Regions from separate parts of the Denitratisoma sp. agr-D3 genome, predicted to be linked through region 4. Evidence: predicted binding sites of a transcription regulator. Region 4 holds the regulator's gene; each other region holds the start of a gene.
The links. The regulator sigma-54, encoded in region 4, starts transcription at its own class of promoters, with help from an activator protein. The targets are predictions, from matches to a motif close to TGGCACNNTTCCTGCT.

Region 1: a site for sigma-54 is predicted at 2,924-2,939, ahead of nifL (nitrogen fixation negative regulator NifL). Genes of this name have one in related genera too.
Region 2: a site for sigma-54 is predicted at 4,924-4,939, ahead of glnA (type I glutamate--ammonia ligase). Genes of this name have one in related genera too.
Region 3: a site for sigma-54 is predicted at 3,495-3,510, ahead of flgB (flagellar basal body rod protein FlgB). Genes of this name have one in related genera too.

What each region holds. Positions count from the first base shown of each region.
Region 1 is NZ_BAAGIA010000004.1:89,217-96,678, reverse strand. Features, by position in the region: gene ACYQ2U_RS12285 (RnfABCDGE type electron transport complex subunit D) at 1-33, opposite strand, end outside; gene rsxC (electron transport complex subunit RsxC) at 30-1,517, opposite strand; gene ACYQ2U_RS12275 (RnfABCDGE type electron transport complex subunit B) at 1,554-2,081, opposite strand; gene rsxA (electron transport complex subunit RsxA) at 2,110-2,691, opposite strand; gene nifL (nitrogen fixation negative regulator NifL) at 2,992-4,542, shown strand; gene nifA (nif-specific transcriptional activator NifA) at 4,554-6,167, shown strand; gene ACYQ2U_RS12255 (acyl-CoA thioesterase) at 6,201-6,644, opposite strand; gene tpx (thiol peroxidase) at 6,838-7,341, shown strand; gene ACYQ2U_RS12245 (NifB/NifX family molybdenum-iron cluster-binding protein) at 7,430-7,462, opposite strand, start outside.
Region 2 is NZ_BAAGIA010000002.1:556,488-563,949, forward strand. Features, by position in the region: gene ACYQ2U_RS07615 (biotin--[acetyl-CoA-carboxylase] ligase) at 1-308, opposite strand, end outside; gene ntrC (nitrogen regulation protein NR(I)) at 317-1,729, opposite strand; gene glnL (nitrogen regulation protein NR(II)) at 1,726-2,823, opposite strand; gene ACYQ2U_RS07630 (DUF4124 domain-containing protein) at 2,893-3,336, opposite strand; gene glnA (type I glutamate--ammonia ligase) at 3,438-4,850, opposite strand; gene ACYQ2U_RS07640 (hypothetical protein) at 5,313-6,104, opposite strand; gene ACYQ2U_RS07645 (hypothetical protein) at 6,110-6,553, opposite strand; gene ACYQ2U_RS07650 (CHAT domain-containing protein) at 6,575-7,462, opposite strand, start outside.
Region 3 is NZ_BAAGIA010000005.1:87,943-95,404, forward strand. Features, by position in the region: gene ACYQ2U_RS14115 (flagellar hook-basal body complex protein) at 1-1,915, opposite strand, end outside; gene ACYQ2U_RS14120 (flagellar hook assembly protein FlgD) at 1,928-2,623, opposite strand; gene flgC (flagellar basal body rod protein FlgC) at 2,647-3,045, opposite strand; gene flgB (flagellar basal body rod protein FlgB) at 3,049-3,456, opposite strand; gene flgA (flagellar basal body P-ring formation chaperone FlgA) at 3,723-4,382, shown strand; gene flgM (flagellar biosynthesis anti-sigma factor FlgM) at 4,489-4,788, shown strand; gene ACYQ2U_RS14145 (flagella synthesis protein FlgN) at 4,795-5,271, shown strand; gene motD (flagellar motor protein MotD) at 5,309-6,124, opposite strand; gene ACYQ2U_RS14155 (flagellar motor protein) at 6,132-6,875, opposite strand; gene ACYQ2U_RS14160 (RNA polymerase sigma factor FliA) at 6,889-7,462, opposite strand, start outside.
Region 4 is NZ_BAAGIA010000001.1:239,775-247,236, forward strand. Features, by position in the region: gene hprK (HPr(Ser) kinase/phosphatase) at 1-227, opposite strand, end outside; gene ptsN (PTS IIA-like nitrogen regulatory protein PtsN) at 212-670, opposite strand; gene hpf (ribosome hibernation-promoting factor, HPF/YfiA family) at 768-1,097, opposite strand; gene ACYQ2U_RS01115 (RNA polymerase factor sigma-54) at 1,115-2,572, opposite strand; gene lptB (LPS export ABC transporter ATP-binding protein) at 2,600-3,361, opposite strand; gene recX (recombination regulator RecX) at 3,355-3,837, opposite strand; gene recA (recombinase RecA) at 3,806-4,825, opposite strand; gene ACYQ2U_RS01135 (CinA family protein) at 4,887-5,390, opposite strand; gene ACYQ2U_RS01140 (phosphatidylglycerophosphatase A family protein) at 5,390-5,926, opposite strand; gene thiL (thiamine-phosphate kinase) at 5,953-6,918, opposite strand; gene nusB (transcription antitermination factor NusB) at 6,950-7,378, opposite strand; gene ribH (6,7-dimethyl-8-ribityllumazine synthase) at 7,375-7,462, opposite strand, start outside.

The DNA of each region.
Region 1 (7,462 bases), on a different contig from region 4:
GGCCACCACTTGGACCATGGGGGACTGGCTCATGATGCGGCTCCTTCGGTGGTCGCCGCCTGGGCGGCGGCTTTCTTGGCGGCTTCCCGCTCGGCCTTGCGTCGGGCGGCGGCTTCTGCCTTTTCCTTGGCTTCGCGCTCCAGCCGCGCCGTGCGGGCCTCGGCAAGGCGCTTGGTGGCGTCGGTGCGCAACTTGGCGCGCTCCTGGGCGTACAGCTCACCCTTGGCATGGTTGAAATACTGCACCAGGGGGATGTGGGACGGACAGATGAAGGAGCAGCAGCCGCAGGCGATGCAATCCTGCAAGCCATAGGCCTCGGCGCCTTCCAGATCGTCGGCGCGAATGTGGGCCGCCATTTCCAAGGGCAGCAATCCCATGGGACAGGCCTTGGAGCAGCTGCCACAGCGGATGCAGGGGCCGGCCTCGGGCACGGCGGCCTCTTCGGCGTTGAAGGCGAGGATGCCGGAAGCGCCCTTCACCACCGGCGTGCGGCCATGGGGCAAGGGCGTGCCCATCATGGGGCCGCCCAGGATCAGGCGCGACGGAGTTTCCTTGATGCCGCAAAAGGCCACCAACTCGTCCACCAGGGTACCGATGGGCACGAACACATTGCCCGGCTTCTGCACCGCGCCGCCATTCACCGTGACGATGCGTTCCACCAGGGGCTGGCCCAGGCGCACGGCCTTATGCACGGCAGCGCAGGTGGACACGTTGTGTACCAACACGCCGAGTTCGGCGGCGCGGGCGTCGGCAGGCACTTCCTTGCCGGTCAGCACTTGGATCAACTGCTTGTCCGAACCCATGGGATACCAGGCGGGGACGGGGCGGATATGGATGTTGTCGAAACCCTCGGCGGCCTTGCGCATGGCGGCGATGGCCTCGGGCTTGTTGTCCTCGATGCCCACCAGGGCTTGGCGGGCGCCGATGGCGTACATGATCAGACGGACGCCGTCGATCACCTGGTCGGCATGGCCGCGCATGATGGCGTCGTCGCTGGACAGATAGGGTTCGCACTCGCCGCCGTTCACGATCAGGGTGCTCACTTCCAGGCGCTTGCCCAGGCTGAACTTGACGGCGGAAGGGAAAGTGGCGCCGCCCAGGCCCACCACGCCAGCAGCGGCGGTGATCTTGGTGATCTCCTCGGGCTTGAGGCTGAAGGGATCGGCCACGCCCTCGGTGGCGATCCATTCATCGCGGCCGTCGGACTCAATGGTGATGGCGGGCAGGGTCAGGCCCGAGGCATGGGGAGCGGTGATGTCGCCGATGGCCACCACCGTACCCGAGGTGGAGGCATGGACCGGCGCCGAGATGTTGCCGCCGGGCTCGGCGATCAACTGTCCCTTGAGCACCTTCTGTCCCACCAACACCACCGGCCGTGCCGGAGCACCGACGTGCTGTACCAGGGGAATGTAAAGACGGGACGGCGTGGGCAGATGGCGCAAGGGCGCATCGGCGGCCGGACGCTTGTGATCGTCGGGATGGACGCCCCAGCGCGGTTGCTTGAAGATTTTTTCCATGAAGCCCATTGCGGCTCTCCGAATGATCAGTCTGAATCAGGCCGCCAGGGGCTTGGGCCACACCCAGTGCTGCACGGTGACGGGCACCGGCTGCATGGTCATGGCCTCGGTGGGACAGCGGTCCACGCAACTGGTGCAACCGGTGCAGGCCTCGCGGATCACGGCGTGGATCTGCTTGGCCGCGCCGATGATGGCGTCGGTGGGGCAGGCCTTGATGCAGCGGCAGCAACCGATGCAGATTTCCTCGGTCACGTGGGCGATGCGGGGGCCTTCGTCCTTGACCTGGGACAGATCCAGGGACAGACCCAACTTGGCCGCCAGGGCCAGGGCCAGATCCTTGCCGCCGGGCGGGCAGACGCTGGCGGCGGCCTTGCCGTCGGCCAGCGCGTTGGCGGCGCCGGCGCAGCCGGGGAAGCCACATTGGCCGCAGTTGGAACCGGGCATCATGGCCAGGATTTCATCCACCACGGGGTTCGACTCCACCTTGAAAATCCGGTCGGCGACACCCAACACCAAACCGAGGAACAAGCCCAAGGCGGTGAGACTGAAAATAGCGGCGATCATGTTGGCAACTCCTGAAACTGACGGCGACTCATTTCACTGGCAGGCCCGAGAAGCCCATGAAGGCCAGGGCCAGCAGACTGGCGGTGATGAAACTGATGGGCGCGCCGGCGAAGGTGGCCGGCACCCGGGACAAGGCCAGGCGCTCGCGGATGCCGGCGAACATGGCCAGCACCAGGGTGAAGCCGACGGAGGAGCCGAAGCCGAACATCACGGCATAAACGAAGGGGCTCTTTTCCTGGGCGCTCACCAGGGGCAATCCCAGCACGGCGCAGTTGGTGGTGATCAGGGGCAGGTAGATGCCCAGGGTCTGGTAGAGGTCGGGGCTGGTCTTTTTCACCACCATCTCGGTGAACTGCACCACGGCGGCGATGACCAGGATGTAGGAAAGGATGCGCAGATAGACGATGTCGAAAGGAATCAGGATCCAGTTTTCCAACATCCAACAGAAGGCGCAGGCCAGGGTGATGACAAAGGTGGTGGCCAGGCCCATGCCGACTGCGCTGTCCATTTGCTTGGACACCCCCATGAAGGGGCACAGACCGAGGAACTTCACCAACACCACGTTGTTGATGAGGGCGGTCGAAACAAGCATCAGAATGTAGGCGGTCATGGCGGCGTCTCCTTGATGCCCCAAGTGCAGAAACCGTGCCATCCGCCTACGCCTTTCCTCCCCCTTTTCGTGCATCAGCCATAAGTCCGCACCATCATTGGGTTTATTCCCCCAAGCGCGGCCACCGCGACGCATTCACCGACGCACAAGGTTTTGTCGGATACCCAACAATGGCGCTGTCGGCAAAAAACCGAAAAGCGCCTAAGTCCTTCTTGTTGCATATCCGACAAAAGGGCACGGAACCTGCTAATCAAGCCCATAGTGCCTTGATGTGGGCAGTCTTTCAGGAGCCAGCGCGCCATGGAAACGAAAAAAACCGAAACGGACAGCCTGCTGCCCACCACCCCTGCCCACTGCCAACCCGATGCCGGCCTGCTCGGCGACAACGTGTTCCTCCACGCCGTGGAACAGGCCGACATCGCCATCTCCATCACCGATGCCCACGCCAACATCCTCTACGTCAATCCCTCCTTTAGCCGCGTCACCGGCTATGCCCCCAGCGAGGCGGTGGGTTGCAACGAATCGATGCTGTCCAACAAGACCACCCCGCCCGAGGTGTACAAGGCCCTCTGGCGCAACATTTCCCGTGGCAAGGCCTGGACCGGACGACTGATCAACCGGCGCAAGAACGGCAGCCGCTATCTGGCCGAATTGACCATCACCCCGGTCACCGACGACCAGGGCCTGATCGTCAACTACCTGGGGCTGCACCGCGACCTGACCGACGTACACCGGCTCGAATGCAAGGTGCGCAATCAGATGGCCCTGATCAGCTCGGTGGTGGACGGCGCCCCCATGGTGCTGGCCCTGCTCAACGAGAACAACAAGGTGGTGCTGGACAACCAGGAATACAAAAAGCTGCTCACCGACCTGGACATGGCCGAGCCCGCCCATCTGTTGTTGGACGCCCTGGGCAGCGCCTACAACCGCGATCCGGCCACGGCCAAGGACGGTTATGCCTTCCTCGACCAGGAGGTCCGCATTGACCGCAAGGGGAATGGCACGCCGCGCTGGTTCTCCTGCTCCGGGGTCTGGGTCAAGGTGGACGACGACCATGCCGATGCCTTTTTCACCGCCAAGGCCAATGTCTACTTGCTCTTGGTGGCGAAGGAAACCACCAGCCTGCGTGCCCAGCAGGAAAAGGCCCGCATGGCCGCGCTGCAAGCCCTGGTGGCCGAGGAAGAACGGGTCAACGCCTTGCGCGAAAGCCTCTCCGCGGCGGTGTACCAACTGGAAGGCCCCCTCAACATGATCTCCTCCGCCGTGGGCATGATGGCCCGCCGCAATCAGGATGAGCCCATGACCCAGGCCCTGGCCGAAGCCCTCAAGAACGGCGAGGAAGCGCTGGAAAAACTGCGCGGCATGATTCCGCGCCAATCCTCCACCGCCTCGGCCACCGCCAACATCAACGAACTGCTGCACAGCGTGCTCGACCTGTCCACGCCCCGCCTGCTGGCGGCAGGCATCAGCGTCGCCTGGAAACCCCAGGCCACGCTGCCGCCCATCAACGGCTACCCCAACAGCCTGATCACCTTGTTCAAATCCCTGGTGGACAACGCCATCGACGCCATGAGCACGCGCGGCTGGCGCGAGCGGGAGTTGACCCTGGTCACCCGCACCGTGGGCAACGACATTGAAATCCTGGTGCAGGACAGCGGCCCCGGCATTCCCGCCGACCTGCAACTCAAGGTGTTCGAGCCCTTCTTCACCACCAAGCCCCAGGGCCGACACATGGGCACCGGCCTCGCCATCGCGCAACAGATCGTGGTGGACCACGGCGGCACCATCGCCATCGAATCCGGCCCGCCCCAGGGCTGCACGATGCACATCCTGCTACCGGTCAGCCGCTGAGGAGAACCATCATGAGCGATCACTTCTCCTCCCATCCGCCCACTTTGCTGCGGACCCAATTCGACACCCTGTACCGGGTCAGCCAGGTGTTGTCCCGCTCCCTCGACTTCCGCCAAACCCTGCGCGAAGTGCTGCGCGCCCTGGAAATCACCGGCGGTCTGACCCGGGGCATGGTCAGCGTGGTGGACCCGGATACCGGCGAACTACGCGCCCACGCCGTGCACGGCATGGAAGACTCGGAGTACGAGCCCATCCGCTACCAACCCGGCGAAGGCCTGATCGGGCAGATCCTCGAGGAAAACCGCACCCTGGCCATTCCCTGTCTGGGCGACGACGCCCGCTTCCTCAACCGGCTCGATCTCTACGAACCGGAACTGCCCTTCATCGCCGTGCCCATCAACGTCGGCGGCACCCTGCAAGGGGTGTTAGCCGTCCAACCCCATGAACCGGACGACGGTCGCCTGCCCGAACACACCCGCTTCGTCGAGATGATCGCCAACCTGATCGGACAGAGCGTGCGCCTCTCCCTCGACATCGAGCAGGAGAAGAAGAGCATCGCCGAGGAGCGCGACACACTGCGTCGCACCGTGCGCAACCGCCATGGCTTCGACAACATCGTCGGTCATTCCGACCACATGCGTCGGGTGTTCGACCAGATCCGCATGGTGTCCAAGTGGAACACCACCGTGCTGATCCGGGGCGAGACCGGCACCGGCAAGGAACTCATTGCCAACGCCATTCATTACAACTCGCCCCGGGCCCGTGGTCCCTACGTGCGCCTCAACTGTGCGTCCTTGCCGGAAAACCTGTTGGAATCCGAACTCTTCGGCCATGAAAAAGGCGCGTTCACCGGCGCCATCGGCGCCCGCAAGGGCCGCTTCGAAATGGCAGACGGCGGCACCCTCTTCCTCGACGAGATCGGCGAAATCTCGCCGGCCTTCCAGGCCAAGCTGCTGCGCGTCTTGCAGGAAGGCGAACTGGAACGGGTCGGCGGCGGCCGCACGGTAAAGGTGGACGTGCGCCTCATCGCCGCCACCCACCGCGACCTGGAGGCAGCGGTGGATACCGGCGACTTCCGCGAGGACTTGTACTACCGGCTCAACGTGATGCCCATCTCCCTGCCCGCCCTGCGCGAGCGCATGGAGGACCTGCCGGAAATCGCCCGCCACCTGGCCGAGCGCATCGGCGGCAGCCAGGGGCGCAAAGTCACCGTCACCGAGGCCGCCGTGCGGCGCCTGTTGCAGCATAGCTGGCCGGGCAATATCCGCGAACTGGAAAACTGTCTGGAGCGAGCCTCGGTCATGTCCGAGTCGGGCGCCATCGACGCCGACCAGATCCGCATCGACCGGGTCCGCGACAACCATGTCACCCCGCAAGTCCCGCGCAACGGCGCCGGCATCCACATGGCCCATCTCGCCGGCGGCGACCTGGCCGCGCCCCCTGCCCCACCGGCCCGTCAGGCGATCGACGTCAACGATCCCAATCTCGGTGAGCGGGAACGGGTGGTGGCGGCCCTGGAGCAGGCCGGCTGGGTCCAGGCCAAGGCGGCCCGACTGCTGGGCATGACGCCGCGCCAGATCGCCTATCGCATCCAGACCCTCAACATCGAGGTCAAGCAGTTCTAAAGGGGGGCCGGGCACCAGCCCGGCCTTCGCGCCCTAGGCGTTTTCCCGCTTGCGGGCCGTGACCTGCCGCAGGAAACCCTCGGGCACCGTTTTGACCTTGCGCTGCCGGTAATCGAAAAACAGCATGCCCGACTTACCCCGGGCCACCTCGCGCCCCGAGGCCCGGTCACTGACCCGGTACACCAGGTCGAAGCCCTTGCTGTGGATGTCGTGTGGCGTCATCTCCACCAGCATCACCTCGCCGTGAAACGCCTCCGAGCGGTACTGCACCGCCGCGTCGGCCATGATGACCCCCAGTCCCTCCACGTCCAACTCCGTATAGCCCAGGGCCTTGAAGAAGCGGACCCGAGCCTCCGAGACCAGGGTGAGCAACAGGGCGTTGTCCAGGTGCCCGCCGTAATTGATGTGGCCGATGTAAATGGGCAGCTCCGTGGCAAAGATGAATGCCTCGGGCAGATCGATCTGGATGCGGGCCATGGCGGTATCTAACGAAGGTGGGAGAAGCATCTTAACCGCAGAGCACCGCGACGGCTATATCCATAGACAGACTCTATCCGGGGTATTGGCACAATTGGCTGGCATACGCCGGAGAGCCCCCCTAGACTGGCCCGGCAGTCCCCCACCCACCCCAACCGCCGTTACGAGCGGGATTTCCGTGCAAGAGAAGATCATGACCACTACCGTTACCCTGGGCGGCAACCCCATCACCGTTGCCGGTCGTTTCCCCGTCAAGGGCCAACAGGCGCCGGCATTCACCCTGGTCGGCAAGGACCTGACGGACGTTCCCCTGGCCAGTTTCGCGGGCAAGCGCAAGGTCCTCAATATTTTCCCCAGCATCGACACGCCCACCTGCGCTACCTCGGTGCGCAAGTTCAACCAGACAGCCGACACCCTGCCCAATACCGTCGTGCTGTGTATTTCGGCGGACCTTCCCTTTGCCCAGAACCGTTTTTGCGGCGCCGAGGGCCTCGCCAATGTGCAAACCCTTTCCCTGATGCGGGGGAGGGAATTCCTCGAGGCCTATGGCGTCGCCATCCAGAGCGGCCCCCTGGCGGGGCTCACGGCCCGGGCGGTGGTGGTCCTGGATGAAAACGACAAGGTGCTGCATAGCGAGCTGGTCGCTGAAATCAAGCAGGAGCCCGACTATCTGGCCGCCCTCGCATCCCTGAGCTGACCTCGGACAGCCGCATGAATCACCGGCCCACCTCGCCGGGGCCATCCGACACGCAACGATCCGGATATTTCCGGCGGACGACGTTGGTTCAGTGCCGGGAAAACAAGTCCCGCACCTTGCA
Region 2 (7,462 bases), on a different contig from region 4:
AGGCCAACGGCCAGGGAGAGGCCGGCGGGGGCGGGGGAATCGGCGGGGAAGCGCCAGAGCAGGGAAAAGGTCAGGCTATCGCCCGGGGCGCTGAGCCAGGGCCGGCCGCGGCGGCCGCGTCCGGCGCTTTGCCGGTCAGCCACCAGCACCGAGCCGGACGGGGCGCCGGCCTCGGCCCGGGCCAGTAGCTGCGTATTGGTGGAGTCGCACTCGGCCACGGCATCCACGTCGAAGCGGCAGGACGCGGCGCCCAGGGCCAGGGCGAGGCGATCGATTTGGAAGGTGGCGGGGACAGTCGGGGCGCTCATGCCCCGGATTATCCCTGCTCTTCCTCTCCTTTGGCGTCGTCGAGCCCCAGTTCCTGGATTTTCCGGGTGATGGTGTTGCGGCCGATACCCAACAGGTTGGCTGCCTCGATGCGGCGACCACCGGTGGCGATCAGGGCGCGGCGGATCAGGGTGCCCTCGAAGCTGCGGGTGAGCAGGTCGAACACCTGGCCGGGATGGGTGGCGATCATGCGGTCCGCTTCCTGGGCTAGGACTTCCTGCCAATCGTAGGGGCCGCTGCTGGAGGTCTGCTCCCGCAATTCGCCGGGCAGGTCGGCCACTTCCACGGACTGGCCGGGGGCCATCACCGTGAGCCAGTGGCAGAGGTTTTCCAGTTGCCGCACGTTGCCGGGGAAGTCGAGGCCGGTCAGGTATTTGACGGCGCTCTCGGCCAGGCGCTTGGGCTCGACCCCCAGTTCCTTGGCGCTCTTGGCCAGGAAGTGCTTGGCCAGCAGGGGAATGTCCTCGCGCCGTTCGCGCAGGGAGGGCAGGCGCAGGCGGATCACGTTGAGGCGGTGGAATAAGTCCTCGCGGAACAGTCCGTCCTTGACCCGCTGCTCCAGGTTCTGGTGGGTGGCGGTGATGACGCGGACGTTGGCCTTGACCGGGGAGTGACCGCCGACCCGGTAGAAATGGCCGTCGGACAACACCCGCAGCAGGCGGGTTTGCAGTTCGGCGGGCATGTCGCCGATTTCGTCGAGGAACAGGGTGCCTCCCTCGGCCTGTTCGAAACGGCCGCGGCGCTGGGCGGCGGCGCCGGTGAAGGCGCCCTTCTCATGGCCGAACAGTTCGGATTCCAGCAGGTCGCGGGGAATGGCGGCAGTGTTGATGGCGATGAAGGGGGATTCCTTGCGCGGGCTGTGGCGGTGCAGGGCGCGGGCCACCAGTTCCTTGCCGGTGCCGGACTCGCCGTTGATCAGCACCGTGGCGTGGGACTGGGACAGGCGGCCGATGGCGCGGAACACCTCCTGCATGGAGGGCGCCTGGCCGAGGATTTCGGGCACCAGGCTGACGGACTCGGGGGCGCTTTCCTGGTGGGGCGTCTCCTCGATGGCGCGGCGCACCAGGTCCACCGCCTGGTCCACGTCGAAGGGCTTGGGCAGGTATTCGTAGGCACCGCCCTGGAAGGCGGCCACGGCGGAATCCAGGTCGGAGTAGGCGGTCATGATGATGACCGGCAGGTCCGGCCACATGGCCTTGACGTGCTTGAGCAGTTCGAGGCCGGACTGGCCGGGCATGCGGATGTCGGACACCAGCACCCGGGGCAGTTGGCCCGATTCCAAAGCGGCCATGGCTTCGACGGCGGAGCTGAAGCTGCGGTAGCTGATTTCTTCACGGGCCAGGGCTTTTTCGAAGACCCAGCGGATGGAGCGGTCGTCGTCGACAATCCAAACCGGATTCATTGTGTTTTGCCTTGTTCGTTGGACAGGGGCAGCTTGATGTGGAAGCAGGTGCGGCCGGGCCGCGATTCCACCTCGATGCTGCCGTGGTGTTGATGAATAAAACTCTGGGTCAGGGTCAGGCCCAGTCCGCTGCCGCCTTCCCGCCCGGAAACCAGGGGATAGAAAATCTTGTCGCGGATTTCCTCGGGAATGCCGGGACCGTTGTCGATCACTTGCAATTCGAGTGCCAGGGGGTAGCGTTTTTTCGCCAGGGTGACCTGGCGCAGGGCGCGGGTGCGCAGGATGATCTCGCCCTTGCCGCTCATGGCCTGGGCCGCGTTGCGGGTGATGTTGAGAATGGCCTGGATCAGTTGTTCCCGGTCGCCGGTCAATTCCGGCAGGGAAGTATCGTAGTCGCGGCGAACGCGAACGCCGGCGAACTCGGCGTGGATCAGGCGCAGCACCCGTTCCAGGATTTCGTGGATGTTCACCTGCCCCGGCTGCATGGTGCGGTGGGAGGAGAGCAGGCGTTGCATCAGATCCTGAAGGCGGTCCGACTCGCTGATGATGACCTGGGTGTATTCCCGCAGGGCCGGGTTGTTCAACTCGCGTTCCAGCAATTGGGCAGAACCGCGAATGCCCCCCAGGGGGTTCTTGATTTCATGGGCCAGGTTGCGGATCAGTTCCCGGTTGGCCTGCTGCTGCACGGCCTCCCGTTCTTCCCGCGCCACCTTGAGTTGCTGGTCGATGGGGCGGAACTCCAGCAGCAGGCGGATGCCCGGCGCCTCCAGCGGCGTGACGGTGCAATCGAGGTGCAGCACCGCCTTCTCGCCCCGGGCAACCTGGATGTTGTGGCCGGTGTAACTCCAGTTGTTGCTGATGGCGCTGTCGAGGGCCGAGGCCAGCACCGAGGAGTTGCCCAGCAGTTGGAAGAGGGAACGCCCCAACCAGGTGCGTTGGCTCACCGCCAACAGATTCTCCGCCGCCGGATTCATGTGGCGGATCAGATTGCGCTCGTCCAGCAGGATGACTGCAGAGGAAAGCAGGTCCAGGCCGGCGAGGGAACCCGCCAGTTCGGCGGAGGGCGCAGCCAGGGAGGCGTCGGGTGAGTTCATGGCGGTCAGGTCAGCAAGAAGTACGCCACAGAATTTTCCATTGTCATAACTGCGCCACTCCTGTGAAACTTAGTGAAATTTTTCCAGTTCACGGCGTAGGGCATCGAGGTTTCGGTTGTGCAGGGCAATGCGATCACGCAGGGCTTGCAGGCGCTCGGGCGCAACACGGGCCGCTTCCTGTTCGGCCAGGGCCTTGCGGGCTTCTTCCAGGCCTTTTTGCTCACTGGCCACCTCCTGGTCGAGGATGCGGCGGCGGTCATTGTCACGGCTTTTCTGGGTGTCGCCGCTGACCTTGGGAAAGTCGGCGGGTGAACTGGTGGAGCTCTTGGCGCGGGCCGGTGCGGAGACGGCGGCGGGGCCGTCGCGGGAAACCACGGTGCAGTTGCGGTAACCGTCGCGGGTGTTGGTGTAGGTGGTACCGCCGTTTTCGCTGGTGCATTTGTAAAGCACGCCGGCCTGGGCGGCGGCGGGGATGAGCAGGGCGAGCAGAAGTGGACGGAAGCGGAGGCTCATGGCGTGGATCGGTAATGGAATTGGCACCAGTGTAGTGCCAAGGGCTGGAAATAAAAAAGGACGGGTTGCCCCGTCCTTTTTACGCCGCACTTCCGAGGAAGTTAGACAGAGTAGTACATGTCGAACTCGACCGGGTGAGTGGTCATGCGGAAGCGGGTCACGTCTTCCATCTTGAGGCCGATGTAGGCGTCGATCCAGTCACTGGAGAACACGCCGCCGCGGGTCAGGAACTCGCGATCCTTGTCCAGGTATTCCAGGGCCTGTTCGAGGCTGGAGCACACGGTGGGGATCTTGGCGTCTTCTTCGGGGGGCAGATCGTACAGATTCTTGTCGGCGGGATCGCCGGGGTGAATCTTGTTCTGCACGCCGTCCAGGCCGGCCATCATCAGGGCGGTGAAGGCCAGGTAGGGGTTGGCACCGGGATCGGGGAAGCGGGTTTCGATACGGCGAGCCTTGTCGCTGTGAACGAAGGGGATACGGATGGAAGCGGAACGGTTCTTGGCGGAGTAGGCCAGCTTCACGGGGGCCTCGAAGCCGGGCACCAGACGCTTGTAGGAGTTGGTCAGCGGGTTGGTGATGGCGTTCAGGGCGCGAGCGTGCTTGATCACGCCGCCGATGTAGTACAGGGCGAACTCGGACAGGCCGGCGTAGCCGCTACCGGCGAACAGGTTCTTGCCGTCCTTCCAGATGGACTGGTGCACGTGCATGCCGGAACCGTTGTCGCCAACGATGGGCTTGGGCATGAAGGTGGCGGTCTTGCCGTATTGGTGGGCCACGTTGTGCACGATGTACTTCAGGGCCTGGGTCCAGTCGGCGCGCTTCACCAGGGTGGCGAACTTGGTGCCGATTTCGTTTTGACCGGCGGTGGCCACTTCGTGGTGGTGCACTTCGACGGGGATGCCGATGGCTTCGAGGGCCAGCACCATTTCAGCGCGGATGTCGTTGAAGGAGTCGACGGGGGGAACGGGGAAGTAGCCGCCCTTCACAGCGGGACGGTGACCGGTGTTGCCACCTTCGAACTTCTCGGAAGAGGACCAGGCGGCTTCTTCGGAATTAATCTTGACGTGGGCGCCGGACATATCCACGCCCCATTCGACGGAGTCGAAAATGAAGAATTCGGGTTCGGGGCCGAAGTAGGCGGTGTCGCCCAAGCCGGAGGACTTCAGATAGGCTTCGCCACGCTTGGCGATGGAGCGGGGGTCGCGGTCGTAGCCCTTGCCGTCGGTGGGGTCCACCACGTCACAGGTCAGCACCAGGGTGGTTTGATCGAAGAAGGGATCGATGTAGGCGGAGTCGGCATCGGGCATCAGTTGCATGTCGGAGGCTTGAATGCCCTTCCAGCCGGCGATGGAGGAACCGTCAAAGGCATGGCCGTCTTCGAACTTTTCCAGGCCGAAGGCGGACACGGGCACGCCAACGTGCTGTTCTTTGCCGCGGGTATCGGTGAAGCGGAAGTCGACGAATTTGACTTCTTGCTCCTTGACAATCTTCATCACATCTTGAGGCGTGGTCATATTGGTTGCGCTCCTAAGCGTTAAACACAGATCAGATTGGGAACTGGCGATATTTTTCGCAGTCCGGCGATTTAGCAGCTTCTATGCCAAACGCCGGAAAAGAGGGGAGTAATTGTGCCATAACGAATTTCCCCCAGCCTGATCATCGTCAATCAAATATGTAGCACCTTTATGGTGCAAAAAACAAATAATACGCATCATTGTTGTGCGAAGCTAGGATTTTCGGCGAGAAAACACCTCCCGAGGGCGCATTTCGGCGCGTCAATGGTGCACTGCCGAGGCGCAGCCGTCTGCGGGGCGTGCGGGGAATGTGGTCGCAGCGAAGACAGGGTGTCTGCTGTGGCACACGAACTGGCCGGAACGAGGGCGGTGGGGATGAGGGTGACAACGCTGGGGCTACTCCCTACTGGCGGTTCGCCCGGCCAGTAGGGAATGCCTTGCAGCGTCAGTGCCCGATTGTTTCTAGTTGCCCAACACGCCCTTGAGGCCGGTGTAGATGGAAATGGCCGTGGTGGCGAGGGTGGTGATGGTGCCGATCATGTCGTTCAGCTTGTTGGCGATGGCGTGGGCCTTTTCAGCGCTTTCCTTGCCCTTGCCCAGGGTCTGCGCCAATCGCAGCGCGGCGCTGTCGCGGTTTTCCCGCAGTTGGCGGCGCACCCGCAGCATGGTGCCGACCACCGCGCCACTGATGAAGCTGAAGCCGACGCTGGCGGCATATTCAAGAAACTCGCGCCATTCCCGCGCGTCCTGGGGCAGGACCGGGACATGGTCCACCTGCGCGGTCATCCAACTCATGCCGAGCACCGCCAGCAGCGCCATGGCAAAGGCGCTGACCAGGGTCGTGGTCAGGCCGACGGCGTGGCGACGCAGCAGGAAGAAACCGAAAGGCAGGGGAATCAACAGGGATACCAGGCGCAAGTACAAGGTGTCCAGGTCGTACGCCAGCACGATCAGGCCGTGGGCCGTGAGCAGCAGGGCTAGGGGCAACAGCCAGAACTGTAGCCAGCGGCCGAGCAGGGTGGGCCAGGACGGCGCGGCCAAGGCCGCCGTCGCCGGCGCTGCCGCAAGAACGTCCTGGTGCAACTGCGCTTCCAACTCCTCGATGCGGGATTGGAGGATGGGCACGGCTGCCGCTTGCTGTTCCAGCGTTTCGATCTTCGCCAGAAGCGGTTTGAACAAGTACAGATCGCGGCGGCAGTGGACGCAGACGAGGGCGTCGTCGTTGAGTTCGGAAACGCAGTAGGGACACTTCATGAAGCTTATTTCACGACCTTGAGTTCGACGATGGAGCTGGACTGACGACCCTCGCTATCGGTGACGGACACCCGGATCTGATGGTCGCCAGGGGGCACTTCCGCGCCGGACAAATCAATGCCGGTCTCGCTCAGGCCCGGCTTGACCCGGTCGAGCAGCTCCACCGAGGGCGACTTGAGGTAGGTCACCTTGACGCTGGAGAGGTCGATCTTGGCGCCGCCCCGGGGTTCGAAGGCCACCTTCAGATTGAGGGGCGACTTGATGTCCTGGGATGGGTCGGGGGAAATCTGCTTGATGCCGGGACCTCGGGTGATGCCGCGCGTGGCCAGGCCGCCGCTGGCGGCGGGGAGCTTGGCCTCGCTATCCTTGATCAGGGGGGCGGCGGAGGCGCTGGTCGAGACGGCCAGCACGGCGGCGGAGACGAGGGACAGCAGCAAGGTCTTGTTCATAAAGGCTCCCGCAAAAAAGGTTTAGTCGCCCACCACGATGAAGGGCGCCCAGAATAACGGATGAGCGTAGGAAAAGCTGACACGCTTGGTTTTGGCGTCCACGCTGCCCGGTCCATCCATCAGGCCCAGCATGGCCTGGCGCAGGGCTTCGGCCTTACCCAGGCTGGCGTTATCGCTCTGGCGGCGGAACAGGTCCGTCATTAAGCCGCGGGCGGCCACGGTTTCCACCGGCCAGTTGGACACCAGCAGGGCCCGGGCGCCGGCGTAGAAAAAGGCCCGGCCCAAGCCGGACACGGCCTCCGATCCGGCGCCCTCGCCGGCCGCCGTGTTGCAGGCGGAGAGCACCACCCAGTCGGCATTGAGCTTGAGGGTAAGGATTTCTTCCATGGTCAGCAGGCCGTCGCCGCCCGGGTCGGCCACTTCCGGCGAGGTCAGGGCCAGGGCCGGTTGAGTCAGGCCATCCAGTTCGCCGGGGACCAGGCCGTGGGTGGCGAACATCACCACCCGGCGGTTGTTGAGGGGGGTATTCAGCACGGTTTTTTCCGTGGCCCGGGCTTGCAGGTAGATGTCCTGGGCCGGATCGGCCTTGAGCACCTTGGCGATTTCGCTGATTTCCTCCTGGGTGTCCGGCAGGCGCGGTAGCAGGGAAAGCTCGGCGGAACTGACGCCGGAGGTGTGGGGCGCGCTGCGCAACTTCAGCGGTGCGCCACGGGTCGCCAGTTGGCTGCTGGCCAGGGCAACCTTGGCCTTGCGGGCCTGGTCGACGCTGAACAGTGGGTCGCCAAAGCCGATGAATGGGCGGCGGTTGGCATCGCCCGGTGGTAGTTTGCGCAAGCTGGCGAGTGCCGTAACGGAAGGTAATTGCGCAACCGCGATGCGACGAGCCAGCCAGGGGACTTGGCGGTAGCC
Region 3 (7,462 bases), on a different contig from region 4:
AGGCAACGGGCAGGGAACCCAGCAGTGTCTTAGCGGCGGTACCCCCCACCAAACTCACCGTGGAGCCTTCACCAGCGCTTGAGGTCGAGGTGATGCTAAGTTGCCCGGTGCCGTTTAGCCTCACATCCACCGCCTTGCCGGTGGTGCCCAGAGCCTTGTTGATCAGTGTCTGGATCAAGCCGATCACGGGCGGTGTGCCGGAAGGGTTGCCGGCCAACTCTGCTGCCGTGTAAGTACCGGCCGGAATGGTGATGTCCGCCTCGACACCATCCACCTTGACCTGGAGGAAATCGTTTACCCCCTGGGTGATTTGAATGGAAGTCTGTCCGCCCGTGGTCGTTGCCGGAGTGGCACCGAACAACGTTGCCGCCAAAGTGCCGCCAGGGGCGGCAACAGAAGAAGTGGCTCCAGTCGCCGTGGACGTCACCCGCAACTGGCTGCCCACCACGCTGACCGTAATTCTTCCCGCGGGAGACGCTGACGATTCAATCGCCGAAGCCAGGCTGGCGAGGGATGTAAAAGGGCCGGTGATGTTGGATGTCACAGTAGGGCCACCATCCACGACGAATGTCAGAGACCCAGTGGCTGGCAGAGGAGAGGCCGACGATGCGCTCAAGGCCACCGTACCGGTGACATAACCGCCGTAGGAACCGAGGACTGTGGAGGCTGTCAACCCGCCACTCGTGGACGAGGTGGGACCCGTGGCACCTGCAACGATGGTGGGCGATGCACCGAACAATGCAACCGCAGCATCGGGGGCCGCCGCGGCCGTTAATGCTACCTGCGACGTAACCCCGGTGGTGTTCGAGGTGATGACCAGCTGATTAGTAGGCGACACGGAAACCGTCACCGTCTTGCTTTGTGCCGTCAGGGCCGCATTGATCCGACCTTCGATGGTGGTGGCCAGATCGGCCAATGTGCTGTAACTCCCGGCAAAGCTGGATGTCGTCACAGCTGCGCCGCCATCCACGCTGATCGTCAAGGTATTGTTAGTGGCCAGAATGGCATTGGCTGTAGTCGCCGTCAGCGGAGTGGCGAGTGTGCCCGTCAACTTCCCATGGGTGGAGGCGCTCAGGATGGAAGGTACGGAGGTTCCGCCAACCAATACCACGGAAGAGCCGCTCCCCTGGCTACCGACGGTGCCAACACTCTTGGACTTGATGACCAAGTGGTTGGAGGTATCAAGAGTCACCGTGACGCCTGCGCCGGAGTTGCCCAAGGCCGCGTTAATCTGGGTCTCGACCTTGCTGGCGAAATCCGCCAGGGACTGATAGGTTCCCGGAGGGACGGTGATGTTGACCGCAACGCCGTCTACTGTGAGTTGCAAGGTGTCGTTACTACCCTGGGTGATAGTCACCGGCGAGGTCAACACGATATTGCCCGCCAGGGAGCCACCCGTCATCGCAGTCGGCGCCTTGGCCCGGGAATCCAGGTTCAACTGAATTTGACTGGCAGTGGTCACCTGGGGAGCAATGTTGGTGTTTACCACCTGCAAGTCCACCAGGTTGCCGGGCACGATATTGCCGTTTGCATCCGCGGCATAACCCGTCAAGTGCAAACCATCGGGCGTGGTAATGAAACCGTTCTTGTCCAACTGGAATTGGCCGTTGCGGGAATAGCTGATCACGCCGTTGTTGGACAAGCGGAACATGCCGTTGCCGTTGATGGCCATGTCCAGGGGATTGTTGGTGGAGGTGATGTTGCCCTGGGTGAATTGCTGGGCCACGGTGGCCAGATTGGCACCGATACCGATCTGGCCGCTGCCGGAGCCGGCCAAGGAGGAAGCAAATACGTCGGCGAACTGGGCGTTGGCCGACTTGAAACCGACGGTGCCGGAGTTGGCCACGTTGTTGCCGACGGCCTCCAGTGCCTTGGAGGAAGCGTTGAGGCCGCTAAGCCCTTGTTGGAAACCCATGACTCTTCCCCTTTAGAAAACCTGTTCGATTTCGGACAGCTTGTAGGAGCCGCGTCCGCTCACATTGACGGTCAGACCGTCGGTACCGTTGGTTACGCTGGAAATGACGCCCAGGGTCAAAGCGGTCGCATCGACCTTGTTGCCCCCTTGGGCAGCTTCCACGCTGAAGGTGTAGTTGCCGTTCGCCACCATCTCGCCGGCTTCGTTGAGGCCGTCCCAGGTGAAGGCATTCACCCCTTCCTTGACCGAGGTGATGGTGTTGGTCTTGACGACATTGCCTTCGGAATCCTTGATGGTGATCTTGACGGTATCGGCCCCCGATGCCAGCTTGTATCCGCCCACCGCGGTACCGGCGGCGGTGTCCGTCTTGCCGGTCACCGTCAGGCCGGAGCCGGGCACCAGAACGCCGTGGTTCACCATGGAGGTCGCTTGCATGGTCTGGGCGCTAGTCATGGAGGTCAACAGACTCTGCATTGAGGTATTCATCTTATTGATGCCGTCCACCATGTTCAACTGGGCCATTTGCGAAGTCATCTGGGCGTTGTCCATGGGGTTAAGGGGATCCTGGTTCTGCAACTGGGTCGTCAGCAGCTTGAGGAAGCGGGTCTGGGATTCCTCGGTGGAGGTTGTGGTCTTGCTGGTGCCGTTCAGGGACGTATAGTCAAACGCGGAATTGTTGTTGCTATTGCTGACGGTGCTGGTTGCCATGACGACTCTCCTGAACGAATGAATTACTGGCCGATGGCCAGGGTCTTGAGCATGAGCGACTTGGTGTTGCTCATGACTTCGGCATTGGTTTGGTAGGCACGGGAGGCGGAGATCATGTTCACCATTTCCTCCACCACGTTGACATTGGGCATCGCCACATAGCCGTCCTGGTTGGCGGCAGGATTGGCGGGGTCGTAGGTCATGCGCAGGGGCGCGGCGCTTTCCACCACCTGGGTTACCCGCACGCCTTTGCCGCCGTCGTTGCCCATGGGCGTGGCCTGGAACACCACCTGTTTGGCGCGGTAGGGCTTGCCGTCGGCCCCGGCCACGCTGTCGGCGTTGGCCAGGTTGCTGGCCACGGCATTCAGGCGTGCCGATTGGGCAGTGAGGGCGGAGCCGGAAATATTGAACAGATTCAACATCGCTTATTGCCCCTGGATCGCGGTTTGCATTTCCTTGATGCTGTCCTTGAGGAAGGTCAGCAAGGCTTCCATGTGGATGGAGTTCTCGGCGAAGGCTCCCCGCTCCACGTCAATGTTGACGGTGTTGCCGTCCACTGCGCCTTGATACTCGGTGCGGTACTGGGCCTGGGGATCGAACTGACCGTCACTCTGGCCCTGGATATGGGCCGAAGACGTGCGGGCCAACTCGACACTGCCGGTATTGCGACCGGACATGACGTTCTGGAACGCGGACTTGAAATCGATGTCCCGGGCCTTGAAATAAGGCGTATCGGCATTGGCGATATTCGAGGCCAGCAGCTCCTGCCGATAGGCACGAAGATTCAGAGCGCTTTGCTTGACGCCGAATTCGCGGTCCAATCGATCGATCATGATGGCAAGGCCTAAAGAAATCTGGATAGCTGCCGAGATGCAGATTCCATGCCACCACCTTTATCCGCATGGTTGAGCCAAACAGGCCGATTTCCCGTCCCTACTGCCTTGCCGCGTCAGCGGGTCTTGCCGCCATTTCCCCGGTATTCGGCAAAACTTGCCGCCCAGGCATCGGCTACCGGGAAAACTACCGGGTAAATCGGGAGGCTTTCCGGCTTTCCCATGGCGGCGCACCATGCTTGAATGGGTCGATGAAACGCCTCCCCATGCTTGCGCTGCTTGCCCTGTCCACCGGGGTACAGGCCTACCAGGATCCGGCCGCCGTCAAAAAAGCGGCGGAGGATTTCTTGCGCGCCCAGACCAAGGGGATGTCGGGCGCGGTGAGCTATAGCGTGGGCCATATCGATCCCGCCAACCAACTGCCGCCCTGCTCGGGCTTTCAGGTGCGCCAGGACGGCGGGCGGCTGTGGGGCAGAACCACAGTCACGGTGCAATGCATCGCCGGCGCCAATTGGGCGCTGTTCGTCCCCGTTCAGGTCAAGATCATGGGTAATTACCTGGTCGCCCGCCGCAACCTGGGGGCCGGCCAAACCCTGAGCGACGCGGACATCGAGATCCGCCAAGGGGATATCACCGAATTTCCGGGCAACCTGCTGGACTCGCCGCAATTGGCACTGGGCAAGACCCTGGGGGTTTCCCTCATCGCCGGCCAGCCCCTGCGTAGCGATGCCCTACGCTTGCCGACCGTGGTGCAACAGGGGCAACGGGTCACCATCGTCAGCCGCGGCAGCGGCTTTTCCGTTTCCAGCGAGGGCCAGGCCCTCAACAACGCCAGCGAGGAGGCCGTGGTCCGGGTTCGCCTGCCCAATGGTCAGGTTGTCAGCGGCATTGCCAAGGCTGGCGGCATTGTTGAAATAACACACTGATTTATCGTAGAATCCGTCCAACGATTGCCACAGGACGATGCTCTAAAGTTTTGACGTGGAATACCGTTAACCAGTACAGAGCTCCCTGAGTGGAAAGGAATTTGCCGTGAAGATCAACAACTCGTCCCCTAGTCTGAACCAGCCCGGTGCCACCGTAACGGCCCGGTCGGTTCCGGCCGCCCAGACGGCATCGGGTGGCGTAGCCGAGGCCCAAGTGGCCACCTTCACCCAGCACATGCAAGAAGTGCAAAGCGCCATGGCCAATACGCCCGTGGTGAACAGTGATCGCGTCAAGGAAATCAAGCAGGCCATCGCCGAGGGTCGTTTCCAGATCGATCCCGAACGCATCGCCGACGGTTTGCTCGACAACGTCAAGCAGATGCTGCGCGGTCGTCCCCAGGCCTAAACCACCGTGACGACAGCGGCCCAGACACAGTCGTTCTTCACGCTGCTGGCCGCGGAAAAGCAGTTGGTGGAAAAATTCGTCGGCCTGCTGAAGGCCGAACAGGAAGTACTCACCGCCGGGCGCAAGGACGAGATCGCCCCCCTGACCGCCAGCAAAACCACCTTGGCGGAAACCTTAGGCCAGCAAAGCGAAAAACGCCAAGTGCTCATGGCCGAAAGCGGCATCCCCACGGACCGGGAAGGCCTGAAGCAGTGGATGACCCAACAAGCCGCTGAACACCAGGAACTCTGGGCCAGCTTCATCGGTTTGGCCAGCGAAGCCAAGCTTCTCAACGACATCAACGGCCGCCTGGTGGCCGAACGCCTGAGCAACAACCAGCAGGCGATCCAGACCTTGATGGCGGCCGCCAATCGCCCCGCCACCTACGGCCCCGACGGTCAGACCAACAGCATCAGCCACGGCCGCACCATCGGCAGCGCCTAGTCGCTGACGCGACTGCGGACAGCGTGCCGCAAAACTCTTAGGGTTGTTTCAGGATGTTCTCGGGCGCCCGGCTGTCCTGGGGCGGCATGGCTTCCATGACGATGGACACTCGACGGTTCTTCTGGCGCCCATCCTGGGTGCTGTTATCGGCAACCGGACGCTGATCGGCATAACCGATGGCGGTGAGCCGCTTGGGGGAGACGCCGCTTTCAATGAACAGCCGCACCACGCTGGAAGCCCGATTGCCGGACAACTCCCAGTTGGAGGGATACAGCGGGGTGCTGATGGGCACATTGTCCGTGTGCCCTTCGACCGTGATGGGGAAGGTTGCCGGTGCGACGATCTGCGCCACCACCACCAGTGCCCGGATGGCCGAGGTATCCAAACGGGCATCGCCGGGGGCAAACAGAACGCTGGCGTCAAAATCCACCGTGACGCCGCGCGGCCCTTCGGTCACATTCACCAAGCCCTCCTGAACCAAGGGAGCAAGGGTGGTCCGGATCTCCTTCATCATGGCCCGCATTTTTTCCAGCAACTGCCGCGTGGCCTCGTCTTGCTTGACCTGGGCCGGTGTCCGGCGCAGGGGCATGAACATGGGAGCCGTCACGTTCGGGCTGATCGACACCGGCGCGGCACCTGTCGTGTCGCCAGGCGCGGCGCGGAAGGCCAGATTGAGGGCATCCCCAAGGACCTTGTACTTGCCTTCGTTCACCGAGGAAATCGCGTACATCACCACGAAGAAGGCAAACATCAGGGTGATGAAGTCGGCATAGGACACCAGCCAACGCTCGTGATTCTCGAGCTCCTCACCTTGCTGCTTGCGTCGTTCGCGACGATGGCGGGAATAGTGCATGGCAGCCTCAGTCCGGCAGATAGCCTTGCAAACGGCTTTCGATGATGCGCGGGTTGTCGCCGTTGGCGATGCCCACCAAGCCATCCACGTACATTTCGCGCAGGGAAACCAGGCGGGAAATGTTGGACATCAGTTTCTTGCCCACCGGCAGGAAAAACAGGTTGGCCATGCCCACGCCGTAAATGGTGGCGACGAAGGCCACCGAAATCCCCGCGCCCAGCTTGGACGGATCCGTCAGGTTTTCCATCACGTGGATCAGGCCCATCACCGCGCCGATAATGCCGATGGTCGGCGAGTAACCGCCCGCGCCTTCCCAAATCTTGGCGCCCATTTTCAGTTCCCATTCGTAGGAACCGATCTCCACTTCCATGACTTCCCGCAGACGCTCGGGCTCGGCACCATCGACCAGCAATTGGAGCCCCTTGCGCAGAATGGGATCGTCCATGGTTTCGATCTGGTTTTCCAGGGAAAGCAGGCCTTCCTTGCGCGCCAGGTGGCTCCAACGCGTCATCTGCTCGATCAGGTTGCCGGCGTCCACCTTGGGCGGAACGAAAATCCAGCCCAGCATGATCAGGCCCTTCTTGATGGTCCGCATGGGGCTTTGCAGCAGCACCGCCCCCATCGTTCCGCCGAACACGATCAGCAACGACGTCGGCTGGATCAGGGAGCCGATATGCCCCCCTTCCAGCAACTGACCGCCGACGATGGCGATCACCCCCAACAACAAGCCCAGAATGCTGACTAAATCCATACGCTAGATCCCTTCACGCCGCCTTGGGTTTACGTCCACGCTTGGCTTTTGCCAAGGGTTTTTCCTTCGCTTCCTCGCCCTCGCCGACCACGGATGCCCGCAACCGGGCGATGGCCTGGCTATGCAACTGGCAAACCCGCGACTCGGTAACGCCCATCACTTCACCGATTTCACGAAGATTCAAATCCTGTTCGTAATATAAAGCCATCATCAGCTTTTCGCGCTCGGGCAAGGCAGAAATCGCCCGCACCAATGCGGCCCGCATACTGGCATCCTCGAGGGCGGCCAAAGGATCCAGGGTCGAACTGGCCAGATTGCGATCGAGATAATCCTCATCGCCCGCATCCGACAAATCCTCCAGATAGACCAACTGGTGCCCGCGGGCCTCCAGCAACAGCTTCTGGTACTCATCCAGGGTCATGCCCAGGGTATCCGCCAACTCCTTTTCCGAGGGCTGCCGGCCATGCTGGTGTTCAAGCTTGTGAATCGCGGCTTCCACCCGGCGCATCTCCCGGCGCACGCCCCGGGGCAACCAATCGTTCTCCCGCAGGCCATCCAACATCGAACCGCGGATGCGTTGCACGGCG
Region 4 (7,462 bases):
TGGCGCAGCTTGTCTTCCGGCTGCTTGGCCGCCCAGACCAGTTCGGGGATGCCGAACACCTGGATGCGCTCCGGGTGGATCAGGTTCAAGTGGCCGACGATGTCCGCCGGGGAAATGTCGTCCCGGGGCGTGGCGATGCTGCGGCCGATGTCGCCGCAGATGTGGCTCAGGGTGAGGAATTCGCCCTGGGCCGCGTAGAGGTCGGCGACCGTCAGCTTGCGTGCCATTGCTGGAACAGGCCGTGCAGGGCCGCGTTGTCGGGGGCGGAGAGCAGGCCTTCGCGGAAGGCCTTGTCGGAAAACATCTGGGCCAGTTCGGACAGCAGTTGCAAATGCTTTTCCGTGGCCGCCTCGGGTACCAGGAGGACGAACATCAGGTTCACCGGCTGGCCGTCGGGAGCCTCGTAGGGTACCGGCGCCGCCAGGCGCAGGAAGGCGCCGCGGGCTTCCTTGAGGCCCTTGATGCGACCGTGGGGAATGGCGATGCCCTGGCCGAGGCCGGTGGAGCCGAGTTTTTCCCGGTCGAACAGGGCGTCGTAAACCGTGGCGCGGGCGATGCCGTGGTTGTTCTCGAACAGCAGGCCGGCCTGTTCGAATGCCCTTTTTTTGCTGCTGGCTTCCAGGTCCGCCACGACATTGTCGAGGGGCAGGATTTTGGCGATCTGATTCATGGGTGGATGGACAACCCCTGAAGAACCCCGCCGTGGCGGGACGGATCGGGAATGCCGGCGATCCGGGGGGACTTCGGCATTCCCGGGCAGGGCCGGCTTATTCGGCGGGATTGGCGGCGCCGGTGGCGCGCTTGTCGTGGTTGTGGTCGGTGACCTTTTCCTTGTGCTTGACCACTTGCCGGTCCAGCTTGTCCACCATCGCGTCGATGGAGGCGTAGAGGTTCTCGCCCACGGCGTCGGCGTGGATGTCCTTGCCCTTCACGTGCAGGGTGATTTCAGCCTTCTGCTTGGTCTTGTCCACGGAGAGAATGACGTGGGTGCTGGTGACGTGGTCGAAGTGGCGGATGACCTTTTCCACTTTGCCGCTAACGTATTCACGGATCGCGGGGGTGACTTCCACATGATGACCGGTGATGTTGAGATTCATGATGCCTCCTTCTCTCTTTAGATAGTCTTTCTGAGGTTGACCGGCGGTATGTTCAAGGACTCGCGGTACTTGGCGACGGTCCGCCGCGCCACCACGATACCCTGTTCACCGAGGATTTCTGCAATTCGCGCATCGGAAAGGGGTTTTTGCCCGTCCTCGGCCCCGACCAGCTGCTTGATCAGGGCGCGGATGGCGGTGCTCGATGCGGCGCCGCCGGTGTCGGTGGACACGTGACTGCCGAAAAAGTATTTGAGTTCGTACACGCCCCGGGGGCTGGCAAGGTACTTTTGCGTGGTGACCCGGGAGATGGTGGACTCGTGCAGGCCCAGGGTGTCGGCGATCTCGCGCAGGGTGAGGGGACGCATCGCCACCTCGCCGTGGTCGAAGAAGGCCCGCTGCCGGTCCACGATGGCCTGGCTGACCCGGAGGATGGTGTCGAAGCGTTGCTGCACGTTCTTGATCAGCCACTTGGCTTCCTGCAACTGGCCGGACAGGCCGGAGGAGGCGCTGCCCCGGTTCTGCCGCAGCAGCTCGGCGTAGAGCCGGTTGATGCGCAGGCGCGGCATGGCGTCGGAGTTCAGGTTGGCGGTCCAGCGTCCCCGGTATTTGCGCACCATCACGTCGGGGGTGACGTAGCGGGTGTCCAGGGCCGCGTACTGGGCGCCGGGACGGGGGTTGAGGCCCTTGATCATGTTCTGGGCGTCGCGCAGGGCGTCGTCGTTGCAACCCAGGGCCTTCTTGATGCGGGCGAAGTCGCGGGCCGCCAGTTGCTCCAGGTGGCCGGCGACGATGGCCGTGGCCAGTTCATGCACCGGCGTCTTGGGCATCACGGCCAATTGCAGCAGCAGGCATTCGCGCGGGCTGCGGGCGCCGACGCCGGTGGGGTCGAAATTCTGCACGTGACGCAGGGCGATCTGGAGTTCCTCCAGCAGCTCCTCCGGGTCATCCCCCAGTTCCTCCGGCAATACGTCCACCAGCTCTTCCAAGGGTTGGGCCAGGTAGCCGTCGTCGTCCAGGGCTTCGATCAGGAAGGCCACCAGGGCGCGGTCCCGGGGCGGCAGTTGGGTCATGGCCAGCTGGGTCAGCAGGTGGTCGCCGAGGCTGGTGGCGGCCGCCTGGATTTCACCGGCATCGGTGTCGTTGTCGTCGTTGGGGTCGCGGTTGCTGTTGCCGCTGCCCGGGGTGCCGAAGTCGTTGCCCCAGCTCAGTTCATCGTTGTTGTCGCTGGCCGGGGTGGTTTCGCTCTCGGCCGGCGTGGTGACGGTTTGCGGGGTTTGCAAGGCGTCGCCACCGGGGGTGTAGCTGCTCATGTCGCTGGCGGGCTCATCCCGTTCCAACAGGGGATTGTCCTGGAGGAACTGCTCGATTTCCTGGTTGAGCTCCAAGGTGGATAGTTGCAGCAGCTTGATGGACTGCTGCAACTGGGGCGTGAGCGCCAGGTGTTGGGAAACTCTGAGCTGAAGCGATTGTTTCATCGTTGTGCTGCCGCCGGGCCCTGGGCCCTACATGCGGAAATTTTCTCCGAGATAGACACGGCGTACGTTTTCATTATGAATGATTTCCTCCGGCGTGCCCGAAGTCAGCACCTCGCCCTCGTTGATGATGGTGGCGCGGTCGCAGATGCCCAGGGTTTCCCGCACGTTGTGGTCGGTGATCAGCACGCCGATGTTGCGCGCCTTGAGGAAGCCGATGATCTTTTGAATATCCAGCACGGCGATGGGGTCAACGCCGGCAAAGGGTTCGTCCAGCAGGATGAAGCGGGGACTGGTGGCCAGGGCCCGGGCGATTTCCACCCGGCGCCGTTCGCCACCGGAAAGGGCGATGGCCGGACTGTCCTTGATGTGGGAGATGTGCAGTTCTTGCAGCAGTTCGTCCAGGTGGCCCTCGATCTGCTGGGGCGTGAGATTTTGCAATTCGAGCACGGCGCGGATGTTCTCGGCCACGGTGAGGCGGCGGAACACCGAGTTCTCCTGGGGCAGGTAGGACAGGCCCAGGTGGGCGCGGCGGTGGATCGGCATGTGGGTCAGCCGGTCGCGGGCGCCCGGGCTTTCCAGGCCAATCTCGCCGCCGTCGGCGGAAACCAGGCCGACGATCATGTAGAAACAGGTGGTCTTGCCGGCGCCGTTGGGGCCCAGCAGGCCCACCACTTCGCCGCTGCCCACGTCGAAGGACACGTCCTTGACCACGGTGCGGGACTTGTATTTCTTGCGCAGGTTGCTGGCGGAAAGCCGGACCGGCGGCAGGGTGGAGGTGTCGCTCAACATGCGTCCAGTTCCTTCAACACGCGGCGGATGACGTCCGTGGCAAAGCCCCGGGACTGGAGGAAGCGGGCTTGGCGGGCCCATTCCTTGGCGTCCGTCGGTGCCGCTGCGAATTTCTTGGCCCACACGGCCCGGGCCCGCTCGCTATCGTCCGCCAGGTCGGCCTTGCCCAGTTCCGCCTCCACCACCTCGGTGGCGATGCCCTTGCCGCGCAGGGTGTGGCGCAGCTTGGCGACGCCGAAGCGCTCGCCCAGGCTACGCACGTAGCTTTCGGCGAAGCGGGCGTCGGATTGCAGGTTGTGGCGTTGCAGATCGGCCAGCACGGTTTCAATGTCCTCGGGGTTGCCGTGGGGGGACAGCTTGCGCAGCAGTTCGGCGCGGCTGTGTTCCCGGCGCGCCAGGAGCCGAACGGCCTTGGCCTTCAGCTCGCCGACGCTCAGGGGTTCCTTAGTCTTCGCTGTTCGCGGTGGGGATTGCATTGACGCCCAGTGCTGCGCGCACCTTGTTCTCGATTTCCACGGCGATCTCGGGATGTTCCCGCAGGTATTCGCGGGCGTTGTCCTTGCCCTGGCCGATCTTCTCGCCGTTGTAGGAATACCAGGCGCCGGACTTCTCGACGATCTTGTTTTCCACGCCCAGTTCCACCACTTCGCCCTCGCGGGAGATGCCCTCGCCGTAGAGGATGTCGAAGTGGGCTTCGCGGAAGGGAGGGGCCACCTTGTTCTTCACCACCTTGACGCGGGTTTCGTTGCCGATCACTTCCTCGCCCTTCTTGATGGCGCCGGTGCGGCGGATGTCCATGCGCACGGAAGCGTAGAACTTGAGGGCGTTGCCGCCGGTGGTGGTTTCCGGGTTGCCGAACATGACGCCGATCTTCATGCGGATCTGGTTGATGAAGATGACCAGGGTGTTGGTGCGCTTGATGTTGGCGGTGAGCTTGCGCAGGGCTTGGGACATCAGGCGGGCTTGCAGGCCGGGCAGCTGGTCGCCCATTTCACCCTCGATTTCGGCCTTGGGCGTCAGGGCGGCGACGGAGTCGATCACGATCAGGTCCACGCCGCCGGAACGCACCAGCATGTCGGCGATTTCCAGGCCCTGCTCGCCGGTGTCGGGCTGGGAGATCAGCAGGTCGGGCACGTTGACGCCCAGCTTGCCGGCATAGACCGGGTCGAGGGCGTTTTCCGCGTCGATGTAGGCGGCCACGCCGCCCAGTTTTTGAACTTCAGCCACCACCTGCAAACACAGGGTGGTCTTGCCGGAGGATTCCGGGCCGTAGATTTCGACGACGCGGCCACGGGGCAGGCCGCCGATGCCCAGGGCGATGTCCAGGCCCAGGGAGCCGGTGGAAACCGCCTGGATATCGTTTTCGATCTGGCCTTCGCCCATCTTCATGATGGAGCCCTTGCCGAATTGTTTTTCGATCTGGGCCAGGGCGGCCTGGAGGGCCTTTGCCTTGTTGTCGTCCATGGAGTGTCCTTTCAATGATTGGGCCGATTATGGCATGAATGGCACGCTTCTTGCCGCCCCGCTAGGGCTTTTTGGCAAGGAGCGCCAGCAGTTGTTCGAGGGCGAAGACAAGTGCTTGATAGCGAACGGTTTCCCGGTCACCGCCGAAGCGTCGGCGACGATTCCGGGGCGCTTCGCCCCGGAAGCACCAAGAGAAGCATACGGTACCCACTGGCTTACCCGGTGAGCCACCCGTCGGCCCGGCGATGCCGGTAATCGACAGTGAAATCAAAGCCTTGGAGTTTTGCAGCGCGCCCAGGGCCATGGCGGCGGCGGTTTCCAGGCTCACCGCGCCGTGGTTTTCCAGGGTGGCGACGGGGACGCCGAGCATTTCCTGCTTGGCCTCGTTGGAATAGGTGACGAAGCCCCGCTCGAACCAGGCCGAACTGCCGGCGGTGTGGGTCAGCACCTGGGCCACCCAGCCGCCGGTGCAGGATTCGGCCGTGGCCAGGGTCAGTCCCCGGGCCGCCAGGGCGGCTCCGACCCGGGCGGAAAGGTCGGCCAGGCGCGGGTCCATGGCCGGCATCAGCCCAGCAGGCGCTTGAGCAGGGCCAGGACGAGGACGGTATGGCCGGCGGCCATCAGGTCGTCCATCATCACGCCGAAGCCGTTCTTCACCTGGCGGTCGAAAAAGCCCGCCGGCGGCAGCTTGATGATGTCGAACAGGCGGAACAGGAAGAAGGCCGCTGTCTGCCAGAGCAAACCGTCCAGGGAGAAGTAGTAGCCGTGGGGCGAGGGCATCAGGGCCGGCGGACAGAACATCAGCACGCCCCAGAAGGGGACGATTTCGTCCCAGACGATGGAGCCGTGGTCCACCACCCCCAGCCGCCGGCCGGTGACGTGGCAGGCATAGACGCCGAAGACAAAGAGAAAGAACAGGGCCAGCAGGCAGACTGGATCGGAGGGAAAGACGAAGCGCAGCAGCGGGTAGCTGGCCCAGGCGAAGGCGGTACCGACGGTGCCCGGGGCGAAGGTGGACAACCCGCTGCCGAAGCCGCAGGCCACCAGGTGGGCCGGATCGGTGAAGAGGAATTTGAGGGGGGGCGGAGGATTCTTGGCCATGGCTGTCAGGAGCTGGTGATGAGGGGCTAGGGAACGAAGTGATCGTACCCCCGTCGGCGGACGGGGAGGGGCTGCCCCTGGGCATCCAGCAGACGCAGGTCGCCGGCGGGGCCGGCTTCGGTCGTGCCGATGCGGTGCAGGGGCAGGTGAAGGGAGGCGGCCAAGGCCAGCAGGGCCGGGCGCTGTGACGGGGGGGCGGTGAAGGCCAGCTCGTAATCGTCGCCGCCGGCCAGCAGGCTGTCGAGGGCCAGATCTGGCGGCGCGTCCGCGGGCAGCAGGCCCAGGGGCAGGGCTTCTACGTGCAGCGTAGCGGCGAGGTTGGAGCGTTCGAGGATATGGCCCAGGTCCGCCAGCAAGCCGTCGGACACGTCGATGCAGGCGCTGGCCAGGCCGCGCAGGCCGAGGCCGAGGGCAACCCGGGGTTGCGGGCGGTGCAGGGCGGTCAGGCAGTCCGTGGCGTCTTGTAGGGCGACGCGGCCTTGCACCTGGCTCAGGCCCAGGGCGGCCCGGCCCGGCGTGCCGGAGACCCAGACATCGTCGCCGGCGTGGGCACCGCTACGGCGCAGGGCCTGGCCCGCCGGTATCTCGCCGAGGATGGTGACGCCCAGGGTCAGGGGACCGCGGGTGGTGTCGCCGCCGATCAGTTCAACGTCGAAGGCGTCGGCGCAGGCGAAAAAGCCCCGGGCGAAGGCAGCCAGCCAGGCTTCGTCCGCCGCCGTGGTCGCCGATAGGGCCAGGCTCAGGGTGGCCCAGCGGGGCGTGCCGCCCATGGCGGCGATGTCGGAGACGTTGACCGCCAGGGTCTTCCAGCCCAGGGCCTCGGGCTCGGCATCGGCAAGAAAGTGGGTACCCGTCACCAGCAGGTCGGTGGATACCGCCAGTTCCTGGCCGGGGCTGGGGACCAGCAGGGCGCAATCGTCTCCCACGCCCAGCACGGCGGACCGTGCGGGGCGGGTGAAGTAGCGTTCGATCAGGGAGAACTCGGACGGCATGGGCGCCTCCGGGTGGGGTGGGCGAGGCAGCCTACTTGCGCGCTTCGGCGGCCCGCAGTTCCGGGGCCAGCTTGTCCAGCACGCCGTTGACGAAACGGTGGCCGTCGGTGCCGCCAAAGGTCTTGGTCAGCTCGATGGCCTCGTTGATGATGACCCGGTAAGGCGTCTCGATGTGGTGCTTGAGCTCGCAGGTGGCCAGCAGCAGGATGCCCCGCTCGATGGGGGATACGTCTTCCCAGGCGCGGGTGATGTGGGGCGCGATCAGGGTTTGCAGGTCGGCGGCGTGGAGCAGGGTTTCGTGCAGCAGGGACTTGAACAGCTCGGTGTCGGCCTTGTCGAAACCGGGCACGGCCTCGGTCTGCACCTGGATGGCGGCTTCGTCCTGGCCGCCGATCAGGTACTGGTAGAGCCCCTGGACGACGAATTCGCGGGCCTTGCGGCGGGAGTTCTTGCCGCTCATGAACGCACCGCCTTCAGCAGGTGGGCCATTTCCACCGCACACTGGGCGGCTTCGCGGCCCTTCTGCACCATGCGCACGCGGGCC